Regions from separate parts of the Bradyrhizobium sp. sBnM-33 genome, predicted to be linked through region 3. Evidence: predicted binding sites of a transcription regulator. Region 3 holds the regulator's gene; each other region holds the start of a gene.
What was found. The regulator LexA, encoded in region 3, represses DNA repair genes until DNA is damaged. The targets are predictions, from matches to a motif close to TGTTCNNNNTGTGTTCNG.
Positions count from the first base shown of each region.

Region 1 (5,455 bases), 3.8 Mb from region 3:
TGTCATACCAATTCCTCCATTCGCCAAATCCTGCTCAGGAGGTTCTCGGTAAGCTTTGGTGCGACGTCGTGAAGGAATGTGCGCTCTTCGGAAAGAGCGTCAACAGTTTTGATTGTAGAAGCAGCTCTTATGCCCCTGTCTGTTAACGAGACAGACTTGCCCTTGTCGACAGAGACAAACTAAGTGCGTGAGCATAAGATACGGCCCTGTTAAGCCAAGGCTCGACTCGTACAGATACATCGGCGGCGCGAAGCTTTCCCTGCAGTAGCGCACGTACATCCTCGCGTCCCTCAGCTATTCTTACGGCGTGAGCCAAGAACTGAAGTTTTTGAAAGCTTCCCTTTTTTCCGCGACTGTAAAGCAAGCTCAGCAACAAGATTGATACTCCCCAAGCCATCCTCAAGTCTCCCGCGACTGGTTCCGGCCGCGCCTTGAATGAGAACGGGGTATCCAGCAGACTTCTAAATGAGTTGTCAGGCGTCATCAGATTAAAAATCCAGGGGGCATCTCATGATCCAATCGGAAACCGATCCGAGGGCGATTTGTTCGACGAGATCATCTGCCAGCTTGGGAGCGGCTGCCTTGATCGCTGCATTCAGATGATCGATTTCAGTATTTAATATCAAATTCGGAGTTGGCCCACCTTGCGAACCGGCGAGACTCAACCGACGGACGCGAGTCGAGACGGCGCCGATGACTTTCTCGTGTAAATCAGGAGCGTTTGAACGTAAGGCATCAAGGGCAGAATTCCCTTGGAGCAAGCAATTCATCGCCTCTGCGACAGCTTCTTCAAGCCCCTTTGGACCTGTGCGCTTCACGAGCTTGCGCCTTGCGTTTTCTAGAAGGTCAGTTGAACCAGCTTGCCACTTACTCAATTCTGCCGGAGTTGGAGCGGAAATTTCCAACGCGACTTGGGTGAGGGCGGTCATGCCCGCGGCAATGGCACTCGGTGCGAAAGACTTCTGATCGTCGATCCCAACGTCAAATTCGTTGTCTAAATGGGCGCAGCTCAACATCCGTATTTGTAGGGTTTTATCTGCGCAGTGAAGATTTACTTCTTTGCTATCGTGCAATGGCACGAGCAGGCGCCAATGCTTTACCCCCTTTCCCAAGAAAAGTTTTTTGATTTCGTTTTCGTTCTTAACGAACTTTCCGGTGTCTATCGTGATCTTCCTTTTTTGCCGCTCAGCTCGAGTAGAGATGTCGATAGGCTCGACAACGGCGTAGCACTGGTAAGCGACAGCCTCCGATGTGCAGTAATAATCTATTCCAAAATCGCCTTTATGAGCGGCAGGAATTTTGTGAACGTTCAGGACACCATGCCTATTCTGCAACAGGCTGAGCGCGAATGCTTCCCACTCATCCGGATTCCAAACCTGAATCGCACTGACCACGCGATCTTCCCCCCCGACCCGATGTGAAAGCTTCGTATAAATCACTAGAAGGACTCAACCGAGCCGAGCGTCTAATGGCGGAAACCCGCACAGCAACAAAAACGACCGGGTCTTCCGACCCGGCCGTTTCAAACTCCGATCCGCCGATTTAAGCTTCGCTCAGCTCGCCTTCTTCACGAACGCGGGCTTGCCGACCTTCTTCTCGATCGCGCGCTTCAGATCGAGCGCGCGGGGGGAGAGCACGTCGGCCTTGGCCTTCAACAAATACTTATCGAGGCCGCCATTGTGGTCGACGCTCTTCAGCGCATTGGTCGAGACGCGCAGGCGCACGTTGCGGGCGAGCGCGTCCGAGATGAAGGTGACGTTGACTAGGTTCGGCAGGAAGCGCCGCTTGGTCTTGATGTTCGAGTGGCTCACCTTGTGGCCCACTTGGGGGCCCTTGGCCGTCAGTTCGCAGCGCCGGGACATTTCGAAAAATCCTCTTCCATCCCCGCCATAGCCGAGCCGCTTCTCGCAGGCGCCCGCGGGGGTCCAAAATCGCGTCCATTTCCAGGAACCGCGGACGTATAGGGGGAGACGGCCACGCGGTCAAGGTTCTTCGGAGCTTGGAAGCCCCGTGCCGGGGTTCCAAGCCTCTGATATTGTTGACGCGTTTTCTTCACGCGAACCGGAAATCCACTTCGCTTGAAAACGCTATGTCGCGCCCCGCGAAATCGGCCCGTTTCTAAGGGGTTCCAGCCACTTAAGCCATCATATAAAGGGCGCAATCCGCGCCGACATCATGGCTTTCGCTTAAGAAAGACTTTGGCTTCCCGCGAGCCGCGGGCGGCGATGAAAGGTCCCTAGGAAGCGTGGTTTCGCGACCCGCGTTGTTTGCCGGATATTTTTGCCTAAATGAACATCAGCTCGCGCCGATCCCGGGATTTTCCATTCGTGACTGCCAGATGCGCCGTTTCGCGCCAAACCCTCTCCATAAGGCTCGGCCTCGCCATCGGCCTGTGCGCCGCCGCCTGGGGCTTACTCGCGCCGCAGGCCGCTTCCGCGCAGGGGCGGCTGGATGCGCATTATGAGGCGACGCTGGCGGGCATCCCCGTCGGCAAGGGAAGCTGGACCATCGAAATCGGCGACGACGTGTTCTCGGCCTCCGCGCAAGGCGGCACCGCCGGCCTGTTGAAGGCGTTTTCCGGCGGCGCCGGCTCCGGCGCCAGCCAGGGCCGCGTCATCAACGGTGCGCTGGTGGCGAACGCCTATACCGCGACCACCACCACGCAGAAGAAATCCGAGACCATCCGCCTCGTGCTGGCCAATGGCAATGTGAAGGATTTTTCGATCGACCCGGTGCCGCCGGTCGATCCTGATAGAATCGTCGTCACCGACGCGCACCGCAAAAGCGTGCTCGATCCCATGACCGGCTCGATGCTGCGCGTGCCTGGTAATGGCGAGGTGCTGGCGCCGGATTCCTGCCGCACCGGCGCGGGGATCTTTGATGGCCGCCTGCGCTACGATCTCAAGCTTGACTACAAGCGCATGGAAACGGTGAAGGCCGAAAAGGGCTATCACGGGCCGGCGCTGGTCTGCGCGATCTATTTTAACCCGGTCGCGGGCTACATCCCCGATCGCCCCGTGATCAAATATCTCGCCGCCGAGCGAAAGATGGAGATCACCTTCGTGCCGATCGCCGGCACGCGCGTCCTGGTTCCGTTCCGCATGACGATCCCGACGCCGTTTGGCCTGGCGATGCTGGAAGCGACGTCGTTCGTGACGACAGCGATGCCGCCACGGGTGGCGAAGACGAATTGAGGCTTTGAAGTCACCTCGCCCCGCTCTTCGCGGGGAGAGGTCGGATTGCGCAGCAATCCGGGTGAGGGGCTGTCTCCACAGCGGGACTCGCGGAGACAGCCCCTCACCCCGACCCTCTCCCCGCGAAGAGCGGGGCGAGGGAGCGGAGAGAGCCGGCCGAACGTTGCGATGATGATGATTAAGTGAGGGACGAAGACTCTATCGCTCCCTCCCCCCTTGCGGGGGAGGGCTGGGGAGAGGGGTAAGCCACACAACGAGCTCTGCCCGTGAAACCCCTCTCCCTAACCCTCCCCCGCAAGGGGGGAGGGAACATAGCTTCGTTTGTGGGTGGCACCGGTGCCAGTGAAGCGACATGAGTAGCAGCATGAATCATGTTGACTCTTCCCCGCTTCTGATTCGACTCCGTCGCCTCGTTCTTTTTAAGAAATTAGTCCCGAAACCGTCGCTTGTGGACCCGCTGTAAACTTGATCTAGTGCCGCCGGGTGCGCTTCAGCGCGAGATGTTGCGGTGAACGTATCGGGTCCCGGGAGGAGTCAGCGATTCGGACGCGATTCGTTCCAGACTCGTTCCAGAGCTTAAGCCGCGACCGCATCACCGTCGCAAAGTGAAACAGAATCGGCGCAGCTGGTGCCAAACGAAAGAGAAACTCCGCGTTTTCCGTCATTGCGAGGAGCGAAGCGACGAAGCAATCCATACCTCCACACGTGGCGCTATGGATTGATTCGCGGAGTTCATCATCGGGCGGCGCTTTTGCGCCGACCCGTTGGCTCGCAATGACGGGGTGAGCGCTCGCACTTAAATAAGAAACACCTGCACAGAATGGCTTTCTCTCCTTCTACGTTCACAACCGAACGCGCGCGCGGCGCGGGCGTTACTGCCGTGCTCGGGCCGACCAACACCGGCAAGACGCATCTGGCGATCGAGCGCATGCTGGGGCATTCGTCGGGCGTGATCGGCCTGCCGCTGCGGCTCCTGGCGCGCGAGGTCTACAACAAGATCGCGGCTCGGGCGGGGAGCGAAGCCGTCGCGCTCGTCACCGGTGAAGAGAAGATCAAGCCGAAGAATCCGCGCTACTGGGTTTCCACCGTCGAAGCGATGCCGCGCGACCTCGACGTGAGTTTTCTGGCCGTCGACGAAATCCAGATCGCGGCCGATCTCGAGCGCGGGCATGTCTTCACCGACCGCATCCTGCATCGCCGCGGTCGCGACGAGACGCTGCTCTTGGGCGCGGCCACCATGCGGCCGATCATCGAGCGGCTGCTGCCGGGCGCCTCCATCGTCACGCGCCCCAGGCTCTCGCAGCTTGAATTCGCCGGCGACCGCAAGATCACGCGCCAGCCGCGCCGCACCGCGATCGTCGCGTTCTCGGCCGATGAGGTCTACGCGATCGCCGAGCTGATCCGTCGCCAGCATGGCGGCGCGGCGGTCGTGCTCGGCTCGCTCAGCCCACGCACGAGGAACGCGCAAGTCGCGATGTTCCAGAACGGCGACGTCGATTATCTCGTCGCCACCGATGCTGTGGGCATGGGGCTGAACCTCGACGTCGATCACGTCGCGTTCGCCTCCGACCGCAAGTATGACGGCTATCAGTTCCGCAGGCTCAATCCGGCCGAATTCGCGCAGATCGCGGGCCGCGCCGGGCGCGCGACGCGCAACGGCACCTTCGGCACCACGGGCCGCTGTGCACCGTTCGAGCCGGAACTGGTGAACGCGCTGCAGAACCACACGTTCGATACTGTCAAAATGCTGCAATGGCGGAATTCGAAGCTTGATTTCTCCTCGCTCGGCGCGCTGCAGGTGTCGCTGGCGCTGCCGCCGGGCCACGACGCGCTGACCCGCGCGCCGATTGCCGAAGATTTGCGCGTGCTCGATCATGCGGCGCGCGATGGCGAGGTGAGGGAGATGGCCCACGGCGCATCAGCCGTGGAACGGCTGTGGGACGCCTGCCAGATCCCGGATTACCGCAAGATCGCGCCCGCTGCCCACGCCGAGCTCGTGACCACGCTTTATGCGTTCCTGATGCAGAAGGGTCGGATACCCGACGCATGGTTCGCCGCCCAGGTCGACCAGGCCGACCACGTTACCGGCGATATCGACACGCTGTCGGGCCGGATTGCGCAAATCCGCACCTGGACCTTCGTCGCCAACCGGCCGGACTGGCTGTCCGACCCCGACCACTGGCAGGGGATCACCCGTGAGGTGGAAAATAAATTATCCGATGCGCTGCATGAACGCCTTACGGAGCGTTTCGTTGACCGAC
Region 1 covers NZ_CP136624.1:8,960,241-8,965,695, reverse strand. The annotation lists gene RX328_RS42220 (hypothetical protein) at 489-1,394, opposite strand; gene rpmB (50S ribosomal protein L28) at 1,554-1,862, opposite strand; gene RX328_RS42210 (DUF3108 domain-containing protein) at 2,289-3,194, shown strand; gene RX328_RS42205 (helicase-related protein) at 4,015-5,455, shown strand, end outside.
Region 1: a site for LexA is predicted at 3,749-3,766, ahead of RX328_RS42205 (helicase-related protein). Genes of this name have one in related genera too.

Region 2 (5,455 bases), 110 kb from region 3:
GTAGCCGACGCGGCCGCGAACGGTGCCCATCGAGCGAATAGTGTAGTCAACCGAAACGAGGCCGGGAATGCCCAGGGTCGCGCCCACGTCAGCCCAAGCGCCATCGGCTTCAACGCCCAGGACAACGTTGCCGGTCTGCCAATTGTAGCCGACAGTGCCGCCGGCGAAGCCGCCGCTGAGCGTACCCAAGCCATCGGAGTTTTCCTGCGCGTAACCGCCCATCGCACCGATGTAGAATCCGGTCCAGTTGTTGATCGCGATCGCTGCGGCGGGCGCCTTGGTGTAGGGCCTGGCAGCAAGATCGGCGGCCATCGCGGGCGCCATCCCAAGCGCGATCAGGCCAGTGGTGGTCAGCAGAATCTTCTTCACTTTCTTTTCCTTTCGCGGCTCCAAGCAACTTTCCTCAGCCGTCAATTCGAGGTTGCTGGGGCATATAGCGCAAAGTTCCCGCAAAATGCTGTCGCCGAAATACCACATTGGGTCCAAAACCGTGGAGAGAACAACCAGCGCGCGTGACAATTGCGTTGGGCTACAACCAAACAAAAAGGCCGGCGTGAAGCCGGCCTTTCCGTAGTCCCGCGCTGGCGTTGCGATCAGTACTTCGCGACGACCGGGCCACCCCAGCGATAGTTGACGCGAACGGTGACGATATCGACGTCCTGGCTGATCCGGTCGGTGCCGAAGAAGGCGCCGGTCGTGTCGACGAAGGTGTGGTCGCGGTCCTCCATGAACAGGTGATTGTATTCGACGCCGACCGACCAGTTCGGGGCGAAGCCGAATTCGATGCCCGCGCCGACCACGGCACCCCAACGGGTGTCGTCGCCGGTGGTGGCAACCAGGAGGCCCGTGGGAACATCAAAGATGCGGTAACGATCCGCGGTGACGGCCGCACCGCCCTTGACGTAGAACAGAACGTTGTTGGCGGCGTAACCGACCTGGCCCGTGATCAGGCCGAACGCATCGATGCGCGACTCGTTGCGGAGTGTCGGATCGATCAGGCTCACATTGCTGCCCTGGAAGTCGGCCCAGTTACCCTGGCCTTCAATACCGAACACCCAAGTGCCGGCCTGCCAGCGATAACCGATCTGACCACCGGCGGTGCCGCCGTCTGCGTCATGGCAACCCTCCGCGATGCTGCCGCCGGCGACCGGCAGGAAGTCCCAGCACTTGCGGCTCGTACCCCAGCCGCCGTTGGCACCGATGTAGAAGCCGGTCCAGTCATAGACAGCGGCGATCGGGGCTGGCGGCGCCTTGGTGTAAGGACGCGCAGCGAGGTCGGCCGCCGCCGCGGGTGCGGCGAACGCGATGAGAGCAACTGTAGCTAACAGATACTTCTTCATGATCTATCCCCAATTTTGTCCGCTTCCCGCTAGGCCTGAAGCGTTGTTGTGACGCGAGCACCCGCGCCGCTGGAGAATTCTATAGCGCGACTCGCGCAGAAATGGCGTGTCCCGGATGCAACAGGCGCCAGCCAAGTTTATGGAAGGAAGCTTATGATTTATCTGGTATAATTGGAACCGAGGCGGGAACTTTCGGGTTCCGTTTCGTCTCTTTCGGTTCCCCCGTGAGTTCCCGGGGGTCGCTCATAGATTGCAACGCCGCAGCAGGGCAGACGGGGGCTGTTTGTGGAACAAAGCTGGAACGCACACGTGGGCGATGCTATATGTGGATAACCGGCGACTTGCCGAGGGATCGCCAAGTCAGCGGGGCCTGTCAGTGTATAGGGTCCGGACGTCCGGGAGCGGACGCGGAAACGGACCAGCGACAGGTCAAGAACTGAAGACGGCCGGCACGGAAACGGGCCGAACCAGTGATTTTTGCCGGCGATATTGAGTGGAGAGCGGCGATGGCGGGAAGCGTGAACAAGGTGATTCTGGTCGGCAACCTCGGCAAGGATCCTGAAATCCGGCGGACACAGGATGGGCGGCCGATCGCCAATCTGAGCATCGCGACATCGGAGACCTGGCGCGACAAAGGCACCGGGGAGCGCAAGGAAAAGACCGAGTGGCACCGCGTGGTGATCTTCAACGAGGGGCTCTGCAAGGTAGCCGAACAATATCTGAAGAAAGGCGCCAAGGTTTACATCGAGGGCCAGTTGCAGACGCGCAAATGGACCGACCAGAGCGGCGTCGACAAATACTCGACCGAGGTCGTGCTGCAGGGCTTTAACTCGAACCTGACCATGCTCGACGGCCGCAGCGGCGGCGGGGGCGGCAGCTTCGGCTCCGATGATTCCGCTGATTTCGGCTCGAGCGGTCCGGCTAGCTCCGCGCCGCGGCGGGCGGTCGCGGCGGGCAGCCGCAACAGCGATATGGACGACGACATCCCGTTCTGAGGCGAAGGCCCTCCCTCGGCCGCATATCTTGCCGCAGCAACGAAGCCGTGATGGTCGGGATCGAACCAGGCCATGACGGAATCGTGCACCTTCAACCCGTTGGCAATTCTCGAAGCTGGCCGACAGCCGTTGATCCAGGCGGGCGCACGCTCAACTTGACAGTGTCAAGATATAACTTGACAATGGAAAGATTGATGCGAGCATGGGCCGCGTGACGCGAGGGCTCGTTTTGGCCGAGCCCGCAATGGCCCGGAGTTTCAGATGTCGCTTGCTCCGTTGCTGGATGCCGCGCCCGCCATACCGGTTCATGCCATGGCAGCGATGGCCGCGTTCGCCCTTGGCGTCGTACAGTTCGCTGCGCCGAAGGGGACCCTGCCGCACCGGACGGTCGGCTGGATCTGGGTCAGCCTGATGGCCATCGTCGCCGCCAGCTCGTTCTGGATCCACGAGATCCGCTTGCTCGGCCCCTGGAGCCCGATCCATCTGCTGTCGATCCTGGTTCTGGTGATGTTGCCGGTCGCGGTCATTGCCGCGCGCGGGCACAATGTGAGCCGTCACCGCAAGACCATGATCGGCATTTTTAGCGGAGGGTTGATCATCGCCGGGCTGTTCACGTTCCTGCCGGGCCGGATCATGCACGCGGTGGTTTTCGGCCCTTAGGCGAAGGCCAAAAACGCCGTCCCGGGCGGGGTCTCTTACGGTCCCCAAACGGCCGCTCGCGGAAGCTGCCGCCGAGCCCGTAAGTCCATGAAAAAACGAGCGGAAAAACAGCTCCGCCTGACAGCTTCGGGGTGGTTATCGGACCCTCGATGCGCTATATGATTCTTAGCTGAGAACTGACTGGATTCCCCTTTGTCCGACAACGAAGACGACAAGCCCGGCGAGCCGCCGGAGCACTCCGACATTCGCCCCGTTTCTATCCTCGACGAGATGAAACGCTCCTATCTCGATTACGCGATGAGCGTGATCGTGGCGCGGGCGCTGCCGGACGCGCGCGACGGACTCAAGCCCGTGCATCGCCGCATTCTCTACGCCATGCACGAAAACGGCTTCGAGTGGAACAAGCCGTATCGCAAATCGGCGCGCACGGTCGGCGACGTCATCGGTAAATACCACCCCCACGGTGACCAGTCTGTCTATGACGCGCTGGTACGCATGGCGCAGGAATTCTCCATGCGCGTGCCGCTGATCGACGGCCAAGGCAATTTCGGCTCGGTGGACGGCGATATGGCGGCGGCCATGCGCTACACCGAATCCCGCCTGACCAAGATCGCGCAGAGCCTGCTCGACGACATCGACAAGGACACCGTCGACTTCCAGCCGAACTACGACAGTTCCGAAAAAGAGCCGACGGTCCTGCCGGCGAAATTCCCGAACCTTCTGGTCAACGGCGCGGGCGGCATCGCGGTCGGCATGGCTACCAACATCCCGCCGCACAATCTCGGCGAAGTCATCGACGCCTGCGTGGCGCTGATCGACAATCCCGCGCTTGCCATCGACGATCTCATCAACATCGTGCCGGGCCCGGATTTCCCGACGGGGGGCATCATACTCGGACGCCAGGGCATCCGCTCGGCCTATCACCTCGGCCGCGGCTCGATCGTGATGCGCGGCAAGGTGACGATCGACACCATCCGCAAGGATCGCGAAGCGATCATCATCAGCGAAATTCCCTACCAGGTGAACAAGGCCACGATGGTCGAGCGCATCGCCGAACTGGTGCGCGAGAAGAAGATCGACGGTATTTCCGACCTGCGCGACGAATCCGACCGTGACGGATTCCGCGTCGTGGTCGAGCTGAAGCGCGATGCGGTGCCCGACGTGGTGCTGAACCAGCTCTATCGCTTCACGCCGCTGCAGACCAATTTCGGCGCCAACATGGTGGCGCTGGATGGCGGCCGGCCGCAGTTGATGAATTTGAAAGACCTGCTGACGCTGTTCATCGCGTTCCGCGAGCAGGTCGTTACCCGCCGCACCAAGTTCCTGCTCAACAGGGCGCGCGACCGCGCCCACATCCTGGTCGGGCTTGCGATTGCGGTTGCGAATATCGATGAGATCATTCGCGTGATCAGAACCTCGCCCGATCCGAACACCGCGCGCGACACGCTGATGTCGCGCGACTGGCCGGCCAAGGACGTTGAAGCGATGATCACGCTGATCGACGACCCCCGTCACCGGATGGCACCGGACGGCACTGCGCGGCTGTCGCTCGAGCAGGCCCGGGCTATTCTCGATCTCCGCCTGCAGCGCCTGACCGCGCTCGGCCGCGAGGAGATTTCCGAAGACCTCGACAAGCTCGCGGTTGAAATCGCCGACTATCTTGAAATTTTGCGTTCGCGCGCCCGCGTCCAGGCGATCATCAAGAACGAACTCGCCGAGGTGAAGAACGAGTTCGCGACCCCGCGGAAAACCGTGATCGTCGAGCAGGAAGGCGAGGTCGAGGACGAGGACCTGATCCAGCGCGAGGACATGGTGGTCACCGTCTCGCACGCCGGCTACGTCAAGCGCGTGCCGCTCTCGACCTATCGGGCGCAGCGGCGCGGCGGCAAGGGCCGCGCGGGCATGCAGACCCGCGACGAGGACTTTGTGAGCCGGCTGTTCGTGGCCTCGACCCATACGCCGGTGCTGTTCTTCTCCTCGAAGGGCCAGGTCTACAAGGAAAAGGTGTGGCGGCTGCCGATGGCGGCGCCGAACGCGCGCGGCAAGGCGATGATCAACATCCTGCCGCTGGAGCAGGGCGAGCGCATCACCACCATCATGCCGCTGCCCGAGGATGAATCCTCCTGGGGCAATCTCGACGTGATGTTCGCCACCACAAGCGGCACCGTTCGCCGCAACAAGCTGTCCGACTTCGTCGACGTCCGCCGCTCCGGCATCATCGCGATGAAGCTCGGAGAGGGCGAGTCAATCGTCGACGTGCAGATCTGCACCGAGCACGACGACGTGCTGCTGACGGCGGCCGGCGGGCAATGTATCCGCTTCCCCGTTACCGACGTGCGCGTCTTCACGGGGCGCACCTCGATGGGTGTACGCGGCATTGCGCTGGCGGAGGGCGATAAACTGATCTCGCTGGCGATCCTGCGCCATGTCGAGACCACCTCGGACGAACGGTCGGCCTAC
Region 2 covers NZ_CP136624.1:5,306,126-5,311,580, forward strand. The annotation lists gene RX328_RS24775 (outer membrane protein) at 1-369, opposite strand, end outside; gene RX328_RS24780 (outer membrane protein) at 594-1,340, opposite strand; gene RX328_RS24785 (single-stranded DNA-binding protein) at 1,847-2,335, shown strand; gene RX328_RS24790 (DUF2306 domain-containing protein) at 2,597-2,995, shown strand; gene gyrA (DNA gyrase subunit A) at 3,188-5,455, shown strand, end outside.
Region 2: a site for LexA is predicted at 1,627-1,644, ahead of RX328_RS24785 (single-stranded DNA-binding protein). Genes of this name have one in related genera too.

Region 3 (5,455 bases):
GCGATTTCGCCGCCGGTGAACGACGCGATGTTCATCTCCGGTCTCGGCCATGTGCTGTCGATCTCCGGCTATCACATGGCCGTCGTCGCCGGTGTCGTGTTTTTCGCGGTCCGGGCACTATTGGCGCTGTTTCCCGTGCTCACCGTCGGCTACGCGATCAAGAAGTGGTCGGCGGCAGCAGCCTCGTTGCCGCCGCGTTTTATTTGCTGCTGTCCGGCGCCGAGGTCGCGACGCAAAGATCGTTCTTCATGACGGCCGTGGTGCTGATCGCCGTCATGGTCGATCGCCGCGCGATTACGTTTCGCACGCTCGCGGTCGCCGCTCTGATCGTGCTCACGGTCGCGCCGGAAGCGCTGGTGCATCCGAGTTTTCAGATGTCGTTTGCGGCGACGCTCGGGCTGGTGGCGCTGGTGCAGATCGGCATGCCGCGCCTGTTCGCGACAGCGGATCATACCGCAACCGCGCGCGTGGCGCTGTGGGGCGGCCGCGAAGTCACCATGCTGCTGCTGGCCTCACTGATAGCGGGGCTTGCGACCACGCCTTACGCGGCCTTTCACTTTCACCGGGTCACGCCTTACGGCGTGCTGGCCAACCTCGCGGCGATGCCGGTGGTGTCAGCACTGGTAATGCCGGCGGGCCTGTTCGGCCTCGTTGCGATGCCGTTCGGCTTCGATCGCCCGTTCTGGGCGGTCATGGGCGTCGGCATCGACTGGATGATCGTGGTCACGCAATGGGTCGCGGCATTACCCGGTGCGGTCGGCCGGGTGCCGGCCTTCGGCATCGGCCCGCTGATTACGGCAAGCCTCGGCATCATCCTGCTCGGCCTGTTGCGCACTCCGCTGCGCTGGTCGGGTGCGGCGCTGGTGCTGGCAGCGGCATTGTGGGCGGCGCGGGCGCCGCAGCCGGACATCCTGATTTCCGCCGACGGGCGCAATGTCGGGGTGCGCGGCCAGGATGGCCGGTTGCACCTGATGCACGCGGTCAAAGGGTCCCGGGATGCCTTCCTGCTGAAGGAGTGGCTGGCGGCGGATGCGGACGCGCGGACGGCGGCTGACGCGTCGCTCACATCGGGCGTTTCATGCGACGATTTTGGCTGCGTGGTGCAATCCGCTGGTGGCGGCCTGATCGCGCAGGCCTTCAGGCCCGAGGCGCTGGCGGACGATTGCGAGCGCGCGGCGCTGATCGTGACGCTGCGGCAGGCGCCCGCAGCCTGCGGCGCTTCCGTTATCGATGCTGAACGGCTGCGGCGGCAGGGCGCGATGGCGTTGCGGCGCAGCAGGGAGGGATTTGTCGTCGACGCGGTCAAGCCGAGGGGCGTAGACCGCCCGTGGTCGCCGGCCATAGCGGACGAGAGCGAGGTCGTCGACACCACCGTTCTTGCGCCGCGCATTGTGCCGCCCCGCGCGGTCGATGCCACGCCGGCCGAGGCAGATCTTCAGGCGGAGGAGTAGACGAGCGTCAGTGCTCGTCGACCGTGGGTTTGGCTGGTATTTCGAATGCACCGAGGTGGAATTCCTCCGGGGCATCAGGCGCCGACGGCAGAGCGACCAGCGTGAACGATGCGTCGGGGAATTGCTGCCAGATTGCGAGATCTTCCGCCGTGATGGTGAGCCAGCCGTACCTGAACATGTACCGCCCAGGCTCGGTGACGCGCCCGGCTTTTTGCCACGTAACCTTGTTGACCACCGACTGCCCCCTGCGGTGCCGAGTTCTGAAAAATGTACCACCACGATCCGCCGGCCTGGACCGGCGGATCGTATGCGCGTGGGCGTTTATCCGGTCACGATCGATTCGGCCGGAGGTGCTTCCGTTACCTTTGGCGCACGCTCGCCACCGGTCTGGACCACCGGCAATTGCAGCACGGTCGCACGCTGGCCTTCGCAAAGCTGCGTCACCAGCACATGGCTTCCATCGGGGAATTCGATCGCGTCATGATGACGGTCGGATATATGGGGGTCGATTTGATTGAACTTGCCGACCCGCCAGTCGGTGGTTCGAGTCCAGATCCACCGGTTATCGTATTTGACGTCCTCAGCGAACGCCAGTTCGGTGCCGGGAAGCATGCAGACCGCCACTGCAGGCTCGCGTTCCGACGCAAAGCCGCGGGTCGATGTACCGCGGAATGTCGTGGTGATCAGCGTCTCGCCGACCTGGGCAGGCCGCGTAGCCACAGCATGCAGGCTATAGTCACACATCGGATGGCTCCCTCGTTTGAGATAGCTGACCCGTGTCTAGAAGGAGGCACAGGCCTCTATCAGAGTGGACATGGCGCAGAGCCTTTTCTTCTTTCTGGGCAATTCTGCGACTGGCGCACTGCGCCACATTCACAAACGCGCTAACGTGCCTTAGTTCCACATGCGCAACAAAAAACCCCGGCCGAGGGCCGGGGCTGGCTTTCGTCACGGCGCCGGAGCGCATAACGGGTCAGTATTTGCGGTACAGCCCGATCAGCTTGCCCTGAATCCGGACCCGGTTCGGCGGCAGGATGCGGACTTCATAGGCGGCGTTTGCCGGCTCGAGCGCAATCGAGGCGCCGCGGCGGCGGAAGCGCTTCAGAGTGGCCTCTTCCTCGTCGATCAACGCCACCACGATATCACCGGTGTCGGCGGTCTCGTTGCGCTGGATCAACGCCATGTCGCCGTCGAGGATACCGGCATCCACCATGGAATCGCCGCGCACTTCGAGCGCGTAATGCTCGCCGGAGCCGAGCATGTCCGGCGGCACACTGATGGTGTGGCTGCGGGTCTGTAGCGCCTCGATCGGCGTACCGGCGGCGATCCGGCCCATGACAGGCACGGCGACCGGGCGATTGCCGTCGTCCTCGGCGGCCGGCGCGCTCACCGTGCGCTTGCCGAGCGTGCCCTCGATGACGCTCGGCGTGAAGCCGCGGCGGCCGTTGGCGGCGGCTGCGAGCTCGGGCAGCTTGATGACTTCGATGGCGCGGGCGCGGTTGGGCAGGCGGCGGATGAAGCCGCGCTCCTCCAACGCCGTGATGAGGCGGTGGATTCCGGATTTCGAGCGCAGATCGAGCGCGTCCTTCATCTCGTCGAACGAGGGCGGCACGCCGGCCTCTTTCAGCCGTTCATTGATGAAACGCAGAAGTTCATACTGTTTGCGCGTAAGCATCGCGAGCAATCCCCCGGTTGGCGTCGTCTCGTTCCGAATCTTTAGCGCCCAGATCGTGGAGTCCCCAAACTCTCAACCAAAGACACTAGCAGTCGAAACAAATCATGAACGGACACTATATGTTCGATATGTGTTCCGCAACCATTTAATTTCAGGTGAACGCATTGCGGTTCCGGTTCAAGGTGCTGTTGGAACGCCGTTCAGGCGTCATTCCGGCAGCCGGAGCAACTCGCAACGCGATCCCTTTGCGGCAGCCGGCGCGAACGGCGGACGTATCACAAGTGCCCGTGCCGCAGCGAGATTCCCTGATAGTGACGAGTCCTGATGGTTCACCGGCACGGCGACCAGCGTGCCGTCGTCGCGCGCTTCGAGGCGAGCGCGAAGATAGTCTTCGCGCTGGTCGTTGGCGGCGAGATCGCAGCCGAGCAGGGCGTTTTCGCGCGGATGATGGACGTGGTCGCGGCCTGATAAGGCGCGAATCAGCGGCACCAGAAACAGGAAGCCGCAGACATAGGAGGAGACGGGGTTGCCGGGCAGGCCGATCACCCGCATCGCGCCCAACCTGCCGTGCATCATCGGCTTGCCTGGCCGCATCGCAATCCGCCAGAACGCCATGGCGACGCCCTCGGCCTCCAGCGACCGCTTGACGAGGTCGTGGTCGCCGACCGAGGCGCCGCCCACGGTGATCAGGACGTCCGCGTCGGCGTTGCGGGCACGGCGGATGCCTTCCGTGGTGGCGGCGACGGTGTCGGCGGCGATCCCGAGGTCGATGATTTCTGCGCCCTCGGCTCGCGCCAGCGCCCGCAAGCCGTAGCCGTTGGAATAGACGATCTGGCCGGGGCTGGGGGTTGCGCCTGGCATCACCAGTTCGTCGCCGGTCGCCAGCATCGCCACTTTCGGGCGGCGGTGCACCGCAAGCTCCGGGTAGTTCATGCCGGCGGCGAGCGAGAGATCGCGGTCGGTGAGGCGGCGCCCGCGTTTGAGGAGGACGTCGCCTTCGCGGAAATCAACGCCCGCGGGGCGGATATGCCGCCCCGGAACGGCAGCTTCCGTGATGGTGATATGATCGCCCTCGATGGCAGCGTCTTCCTGGATGACGACGGCGTCTGCGCCATCGGGGATCACGCCGCCGGTAAAGATCCGCACCGCTTCGCCCGGGCCTACCTTCCGCTCGAACGGGCGGCCGGCGGCGACCTCGCCGATCACCTTCAGCCGTGCGCCGACATCGGCGGCGTCGGCCGCGCGCACCGCATAGCCGTCCATCGCCGACATCGCCTGCGGCGGCTGCGTCCGCCGCGCGGCGACGTCGCGTGCGAGAATGCGGCGATACGCTTCGTCGAGCGCCACCATTTCTTCGGGTAGCGGCGCTGCGCCGGCAAGGATCGCGGCAAGCGCATCGGCAACCGGCATCAAGGCCACGCTGGCACTCCTGCTTCGACGTCATTGCGAGGAGCAGCGGGACGAAGCAATCCACACTTCCTTCCTGGCCATGGATTGCTTCGCTTCGCTCGCAATGACGGGGTAATCATCTAAATTCCAAGTGCTTAAATTCCAAGTGCTTAAATTCCAAGTGCTTAAATTCCAAGTGCGGTCAGTGCCCTTGCCACGTCATCCGTCGATGTCACGTGGATGGCAGAAAGGCCGCGCGCCCGCGCACCTTCGATATTGGCGGCTGAATCGTCGAAGAACAGGATCCGCGACGCCGGCACGCCGATCGCTTTTATCACATGATCATAGGCTTCGGCGTCGGGTTTGCGCAGACCGATGCTGGAGGACAAAAATATCTCGCGGAAATGGCTGAGGACCTCCGCATAGGCCTGCGAAAAATGCGTGACATGGGCCGGATTGGTGTTGGAAAAAGCATAGAGCGGCAGGCGCTTTGCAGCACCCGCCAGAAGCTGTGCAATTCCGGGCATCTCGCCGGTGAAGATCGCGTTCCAGCCTTCCAGGAACTGCGCGTCGGTGATGCCGATGCCGAGCGACCGGCGCAGGCTCGCAAAGAACGCCGCATCGTCGATCCGGCCGGTCTCGTGGTGCTTGAAACTATCGTCGACGACAAAGCGTCCGGCGAGATCGGCAGGCGCGCAACCAGCATGCCCAGCCCAGCAGGTCATTACCTGATCAAAACTGATGTCGAGCACGACGCGGCCGAGATCGAACAGCAAGGCGTCGACGGAATGGGGCGCTGGCGGCGAATTCATGGCAGTCGTTTACAAAACTGGACCGGCCTCGGCAACGGCCACGGGGATTTGCGTCGCAGTCCAATCCGGCGCTTAAGCCCGTACGCGGGCTGTGCTAAGGCTTGGGGCCAATTTCAGGGAGTAGTCGC
Region 3 covers NZ_CP136624.1:5,195,080-5,200,534, forward strand. The annotation lists partial or broken gene RX328_RS24245 (ComEC/Rec2 family competence protein) at 1-1,451, shown strand, start outside; gene RX328_RS24250 (hypothetical protein) at 1,459-1,686, opposite strand; gene RX328_RS24255 (hypothetical protein) at 1,773-2,195, opposite strand; gene lexA (transcriptional repressor LexA) at 2,425-3,126, opposite strand; gene glp (gephyrin-like molybdotransferase Glp) at 3,334-4,545, opposite strand; gene RX328_RS24270 (HAD family hydrolase) at 4,701-5,327, opposite strand.

Region 4 (5,455 bases), 4.1 Mb from region 3:
GGCGCGCGATTTCGTTGGCGCCGTCAGGCGTCATGCCGATATTGAGAACGCGGGCGCCGCGGCTAACGATCTTCTCCAGCTCTTCCTCGGTGTAGAAGTTCAGCCGGATCGGAATGCCGAAACGGTCGCGCAGCGGATTGGTCAACAGCCCTGCCCGCGTCGTGGCGCCAACGAGCGTGAACTTTGCGAGATCGATCTTGACCGAACGCGCCGCCGGGCCCTCGCCGATGATGAGGTCGAGCTGAAAATCCTCCATCGCGGGATAGAGCACTTCCTCGACCGCGGGGCTGAGGCGATGGATTTCGTCGATGAAGAGCACGTCGCGCTCTTCGAGATTGGTGAGCAGTGCCGCGAGATCGCCGGCCTTGGCGATAACGGGACCGGAGGTGGCGCGAAAGCCGACGCCGAGTTCCCGCGCGACGATCTGCGCCAGCGTGGTTTTTCCGAGACCGGGAGGCCCGACGAACAGCACGTGGTCCAGCGCCTCGCCTCGCTTTCGCGCGGCCTCGATGAAGATCGAAAGATTCTTGCGCGCCTGCGCCTGGCCGACGAACTCCGACAGCAATTGCGGGCGCAGCGCGGTGTCGCCGACATCGTCGGAACGGCGCTCGGGGGTAACGATGCGGGAGGGCGTGTTCACTCTACGCCCCGCTTGTACTTGTTGGGCAGGAGTTCGCCGATGGTCACGACCTTCGGCTCACGGCCGCTGTCGGGGACAATAACCCGCGCCTTTGCATCGTAATCGTGGATCAGCTCGCGACAAATTCCGCAGGGCGATACCACGGCGACATCGCCTCGCTCGTTCGGCTTCGGATGGCGTACGGCGACGATGGTCTCGATGCCGTGATCGCCGGTTTCGGTGATGGCGCGGCCAATGGCGATCGCCTCCGCGCAGACCGCGATCCGGCCGATATAGGCGTCGATATTCACTCCGGTGACGATGCGGCCGTCGCGGGTGCGCAAGGCAGCGCCGACCTCCTGCCAGTCGTTGCGATAACGCCGACTGATCGCATCAGTCGCGGCGGCGATCAGTTCTTGGTCTTTTTCGCTCAACATGGCGGGAAAGCATTCCTTGGTCGGTCAGTGGCGAACATAGTCTATTTCGCCAACTCCTTCAGGCCCAGCCGGATCAATTGCGCGGTCTCGGCTTTCTCGCCTGCGCTGCGCGACGCCGCAGCAATTGCGGCGGCGGCCTGGGGCTGGCCGTAGCCGAGATTGACCAAAGCCGAGATCGCGTCGGTGACCGGGCGCGGCGCGCGGTCGCTGTCGACCGCGCCGGCGAGATGCACCACGGCCGGATCGACATTGGCAAACGCCGGCGCCTTGTCCTTCAATTCAGACACGATGCGCTCGGCGACCTTTGGCCCGACACCGGGCGTGCGCGATACTGCGGCCTTGTCGCGCAGCGCGATGGCGTTGGCGAGTTCGGCGGGCGGCAGCGTCGAGAGCACCGCCAGCGCGACTTTGGCGCCGACGCCCTGCACGGTCTGCAGCAGGCGAAACCACTCGCGCTCCGTGTCGGTGCGGAAGCCGAACAGCTTTATCTGGTCTTCGCGGACATAGGTCTCGATCGACAACACCGCGGCCTCGCCAGGCGACGGCAGCGCCTGCAGCGTCCGCGACGAGCAATGCACCTGATAGCCAACGCCACCAACGTCGAGGATCACGTAATCCTCGCCGTAGGAATCGATCAGGCCTTTGAGCTTGCCGATCATCTTGAAAACCGGGATTCGATGCCGGCGACGGCGGCTCCAACATCAGTGAGGGACGCAGCGGCGGACGGGTTCCCTCCCCCCTCGTGTCCGCCGAAGCCTAGGCGAAGGCGGATGCGGGGGAGGGTTAGGGAGAGGGGTGCCGCTTGTTCGATTGCCTGACCTATAGCAAGAAGGACTTCCTCATCGATTATCTCGGCAAGTTCGTTGATCGACTGCCGTCGCATTTCTTCGATCGGAGCCCGGGGCTTACCCCTCTCCCCGACCCTCCCCCGCAAGGGGGGAGGGAGCCCGACCAGCGTGCTCTCCTCACTTGGCATTACGCGGCGGCAGTTCATCATGCGCTCGCCACTTTCAGCCGCATTGCCGCGCTCTGGCGGTGATGGGCATGCGTGATGGCAATCGCCAGCGCATCGGCGGCGTCGGCGGATTTGGGCTCGGCCTTCGGCAGCAGTATTTTCAGCATCACCGCGATCTGGTTCTTATCGGCGTGGCCGGCACCGACCACGGTCTTCTTCACTTGATTGGGCGCATATTCCGCAACGGATATGCCAAACATCGCGGGCGCCAGCATGGCGACGCCGCGGGCCTGGCCGAGCTTCAGCGTCGCGACGCCGTCCTTGTTCACAAAGGTCTGCTCCACCGCGGCTTCCGCTGGCCTGAAATCGCCGAGCACGGCGGCGAGCCCCTCATGGATCGCGAGCAGGCGGCTCGCTATAGGCAGATTATCCAGCGGCTCCACCGAGCCGCAGCCGACGAAGACGAGCCGGTTGCCCTCGGTCTCGATCACGCCCCAGCCAGTGCGGCGCAGGCCGGGGTCGATGCCGATAATCCGGACAGGATGGCGAATCGGTGGGGATGTCATGGCGTAGTGATAACGCCAGAGGCGGATGAACGAAACATAAAGAGAACGGAAATCCCCTGCCGGCTCGTCGCCCCTTGCTCCTCTTGTCATCCCCGCGGAAGGCGGGATCCAGTACGCCGCGGCGTCTGGTGCGATCACCACGGCCTCTGGAATACTGGATCGCCCGGTCAAGCCGGGCGACGACAGCGGCGTGAGAGGCGGGATTGCAGCCGCTACCCGCCCATCTTGGCGACCAGCGCGTCGGAGACCTCGAAATTGGCGTAGACGTTCTGCACGTCGTCGTGCTCGTTCAACAGGTCCATTAGCTTCAACAGCTTCTCGCCGGTCTCGTCGTCCACCGCGACCGTGTTTTGCGGCTTCCAGGTCAGCGCTGCCTTGCGGGCTTCGCCGAACTTGGCTTCCAGCGCTTTCGCAACCTCGCGGAAGGTTTCCTGTGAGGCGTAGATCTCGTGGCCGCTTTCGCTTGAGACCACGTCGTCGGCGCCGGCCTCGATCGCGGCTTCCAGCATCGCGTCATCGGAGGCTTTGCCGGCGTCATATTCGATGATGCCGGTGCGGTCGAACATGAAGGCGACCGAGCCGGTTTCGCCCAGATTGCCACCGGATTTGGTGAAGTAGGAGCGGATATCGGAGGCGGCGCGGTTGCGGTTGTCCGTCAGCGCCTCGACGATGATAGCGACGCCGCCGGGGCCGTAGCCCTCGTAGCGGATCTCGTCATAACTCTCGCTCTCGCCGCCGATCGCCTTCTTGATGGCGCGCTCGATATTGTCCTTCGGCATGTTCTCCTGGCGCGCCGCGATCACCGCCGCGCGCAGCCGGGGGTTCATGGCGGGGTCCGGGGTTCCCAGCTTGGCGGCAACGGTGATTTCGCGCGCGAGCTTGCTGAACAGCTTGGATTTCTGGGCATCCTGCCGGCCCTTGCGGTGCATGATGTTCTTGAATTGGGAATGGCCGGCCATGCGAGGTCTCTTGGATTCGTCCCGGGAATGTGGGGTGAAGCGCGGCCTTATAGGCCGGCAATCGGCTGAAATCAAAGATTTACGGCCGATTCGGCTACTAAAGTAGTGCGCGCCTACGGGAAAAACAGGCAGCTGTTAACCATGACTTCATGCTCGGATGAGAGGATTTCGCACCTGTCCTCAACTTTTGAGAGACCCATGGCCTTCGGTTTGTTCAAAAAGCAGGTGGCGGAACCGACTTTGCCTGCCGTCCAGCCCAAGGCTCAAACGGCGGTTCAGCCGGCCGCCGTGGCGGAGGCCGTTTCGGGCGATGGCGAGTCGGCCAAGGCCATTCTCGAACTTCTGGAACTCGAACTCGGCGCGATGATCCGCCAGCTCGAGCGCGCGGCCAATTCGGTCGCCGGCGGCGCCGAGGCGACGGCTGCGACGCTATCCACGATCCGCCAGCGCACCGATGCTCTGACGAGCCGCACCAGCGCTGCACAGGGCACCGCGACGACTTTTTCATACGCCGCAGACAAGTTCACCCAATCGGCGCAAGGGATCGGCTCCCAGGTGCGCGACGCTGGCAAGCTCGCCGACCAGGCCAGTGAGGCCGCCCGCGAAGCCAGCGTCAATGTCGACCGCCTGAGGGAATCGTCGGCCGCGATCGGCAACGTCGTCAACCTGATCGCGCAGATCGCGCGGCAGACCACGCTCTTGGCGCTCAATTCCACCATCGAGGCCGCACGCGCCGGCGAGGCCGGGCGCGGTTTTGCCGTCGTCGCCACCGAAGTGAAGGCGCTCGCGGTGCAGACCCAGAACGCGACCGAGGAAATCACCAAGAAGATCGAGGCGCTGCAGCGGGATGCCGCGGGCTCGGTCGACGCCGTGCATCGCATCACCCAGGCGATCGAGGCGATCCGTCCGGTGTTCGAGAACGTCAACGGCGCGGTTGCCGAGCAGAACGCGACCACTGGCGAGATGGCCGACAATGCGGCCTCCGCCTCAAGCTTCATCGCTTCCGTCGGCGCCAGCGCTACCGAAATCGACAGCGCGACCAAGGAGGCCGAGGTCCATGGCGAAAGCGTCGCCAAGGCCGGACGGGCCGTCACCGCATTTGCGCAGAAGCTCAAGGCGCGTTGCGCGGTGCTGTTGCGGCAAGGAGAAAAGGAAGGCGAGCGCACGGGGCGCCGCGAACAGCAAAAGCTGCCCTGCAGCCTCAAGATCGAAATCCAGACGCCGCGCGGCGTGATTTCGGCACCGGTCTATGAGATTTCGATCGACGGCATCCTGGTCAGCGGCCCGGACGCCGAAAGGCTCGCGCAGGGCCAGAGTTTTGATGCGACGCTGCAGGACATCGGCGCCTGCCGCATTCGCATCGGCGAGCGCTCGAAGGCCGGCACGCAGGCCCGATTCGAGCGGACGAATGCCGCGCTGACCGAGAAGATCGAAGACAAGCTGTGGTCGATCCAGGATGACAACACCGAGGCGGTGACCCGCGCGATGGAAGCCGGCGCGGCGCTGAAGAAGATTTTCGAGAACGCTATCGATAGCGGCGCGATCTCGATGGAAGAGATGTTCGATACCAATTATGTCGAGATAGCCGGCACCAACCCGGTGCAATATCGCACCAGGATCCTGGATTGGGCCGATCGAGCGTTGCCGGCGTTCCAGGAAGCGTTCCTCGCCAAGGATCCGCGGATGGCGTTCTGCGCCATGATCGACACCAACGGCTATTTGCCGGTGCATAACAAAATCTATTCGCACCCGCAGCGGCCGGGCGACGTCGCCTGGAACACCGCCAACAGCCGCAACCGCCGCATCTTCAACGATCCGGCCGGGCTTGCCGCAGGACGCAATCAGCGCGCCTATCTGATCCAGAGCTACGCCCGTGACATGGGCAACGGCAAAATGGTGATGATGCGCGAGATCGACGT
Region 4 covers NZ_CP136624.1:1,069,419-1,074,873, reverse strand. The annotation lists gene ruvB (Holliday junction branch migration DNA helicase RuvB) at 1-640, opposite strand, end outside; gene RX328_RS05035 (cytidine deaminase) at 637-1,056, opposite strand; gene ruvA (Holliday junction branch migration protein RuvA) at 1,098-1,715, opposite strand; gene ruvC (crossover junction endodeoxyribonuclease RuvC) at 2,050-2,577, opposite strand; gene RX328_RS05020 (YebC/PmpR family DNA-binding transcriptional regulator) at 2,790-3,536, opposite strand; gene RX328_RS05015 (methyl-accepting chemotaxis protein) at 3,735-5,455, shown strand, end outside.
Region 4: a site for LexA is predicted at 2,608-2,625, ahead of ruvC (crossover junction endodeoxyribonuclease RuvC). Genes of this name have one in related genera too.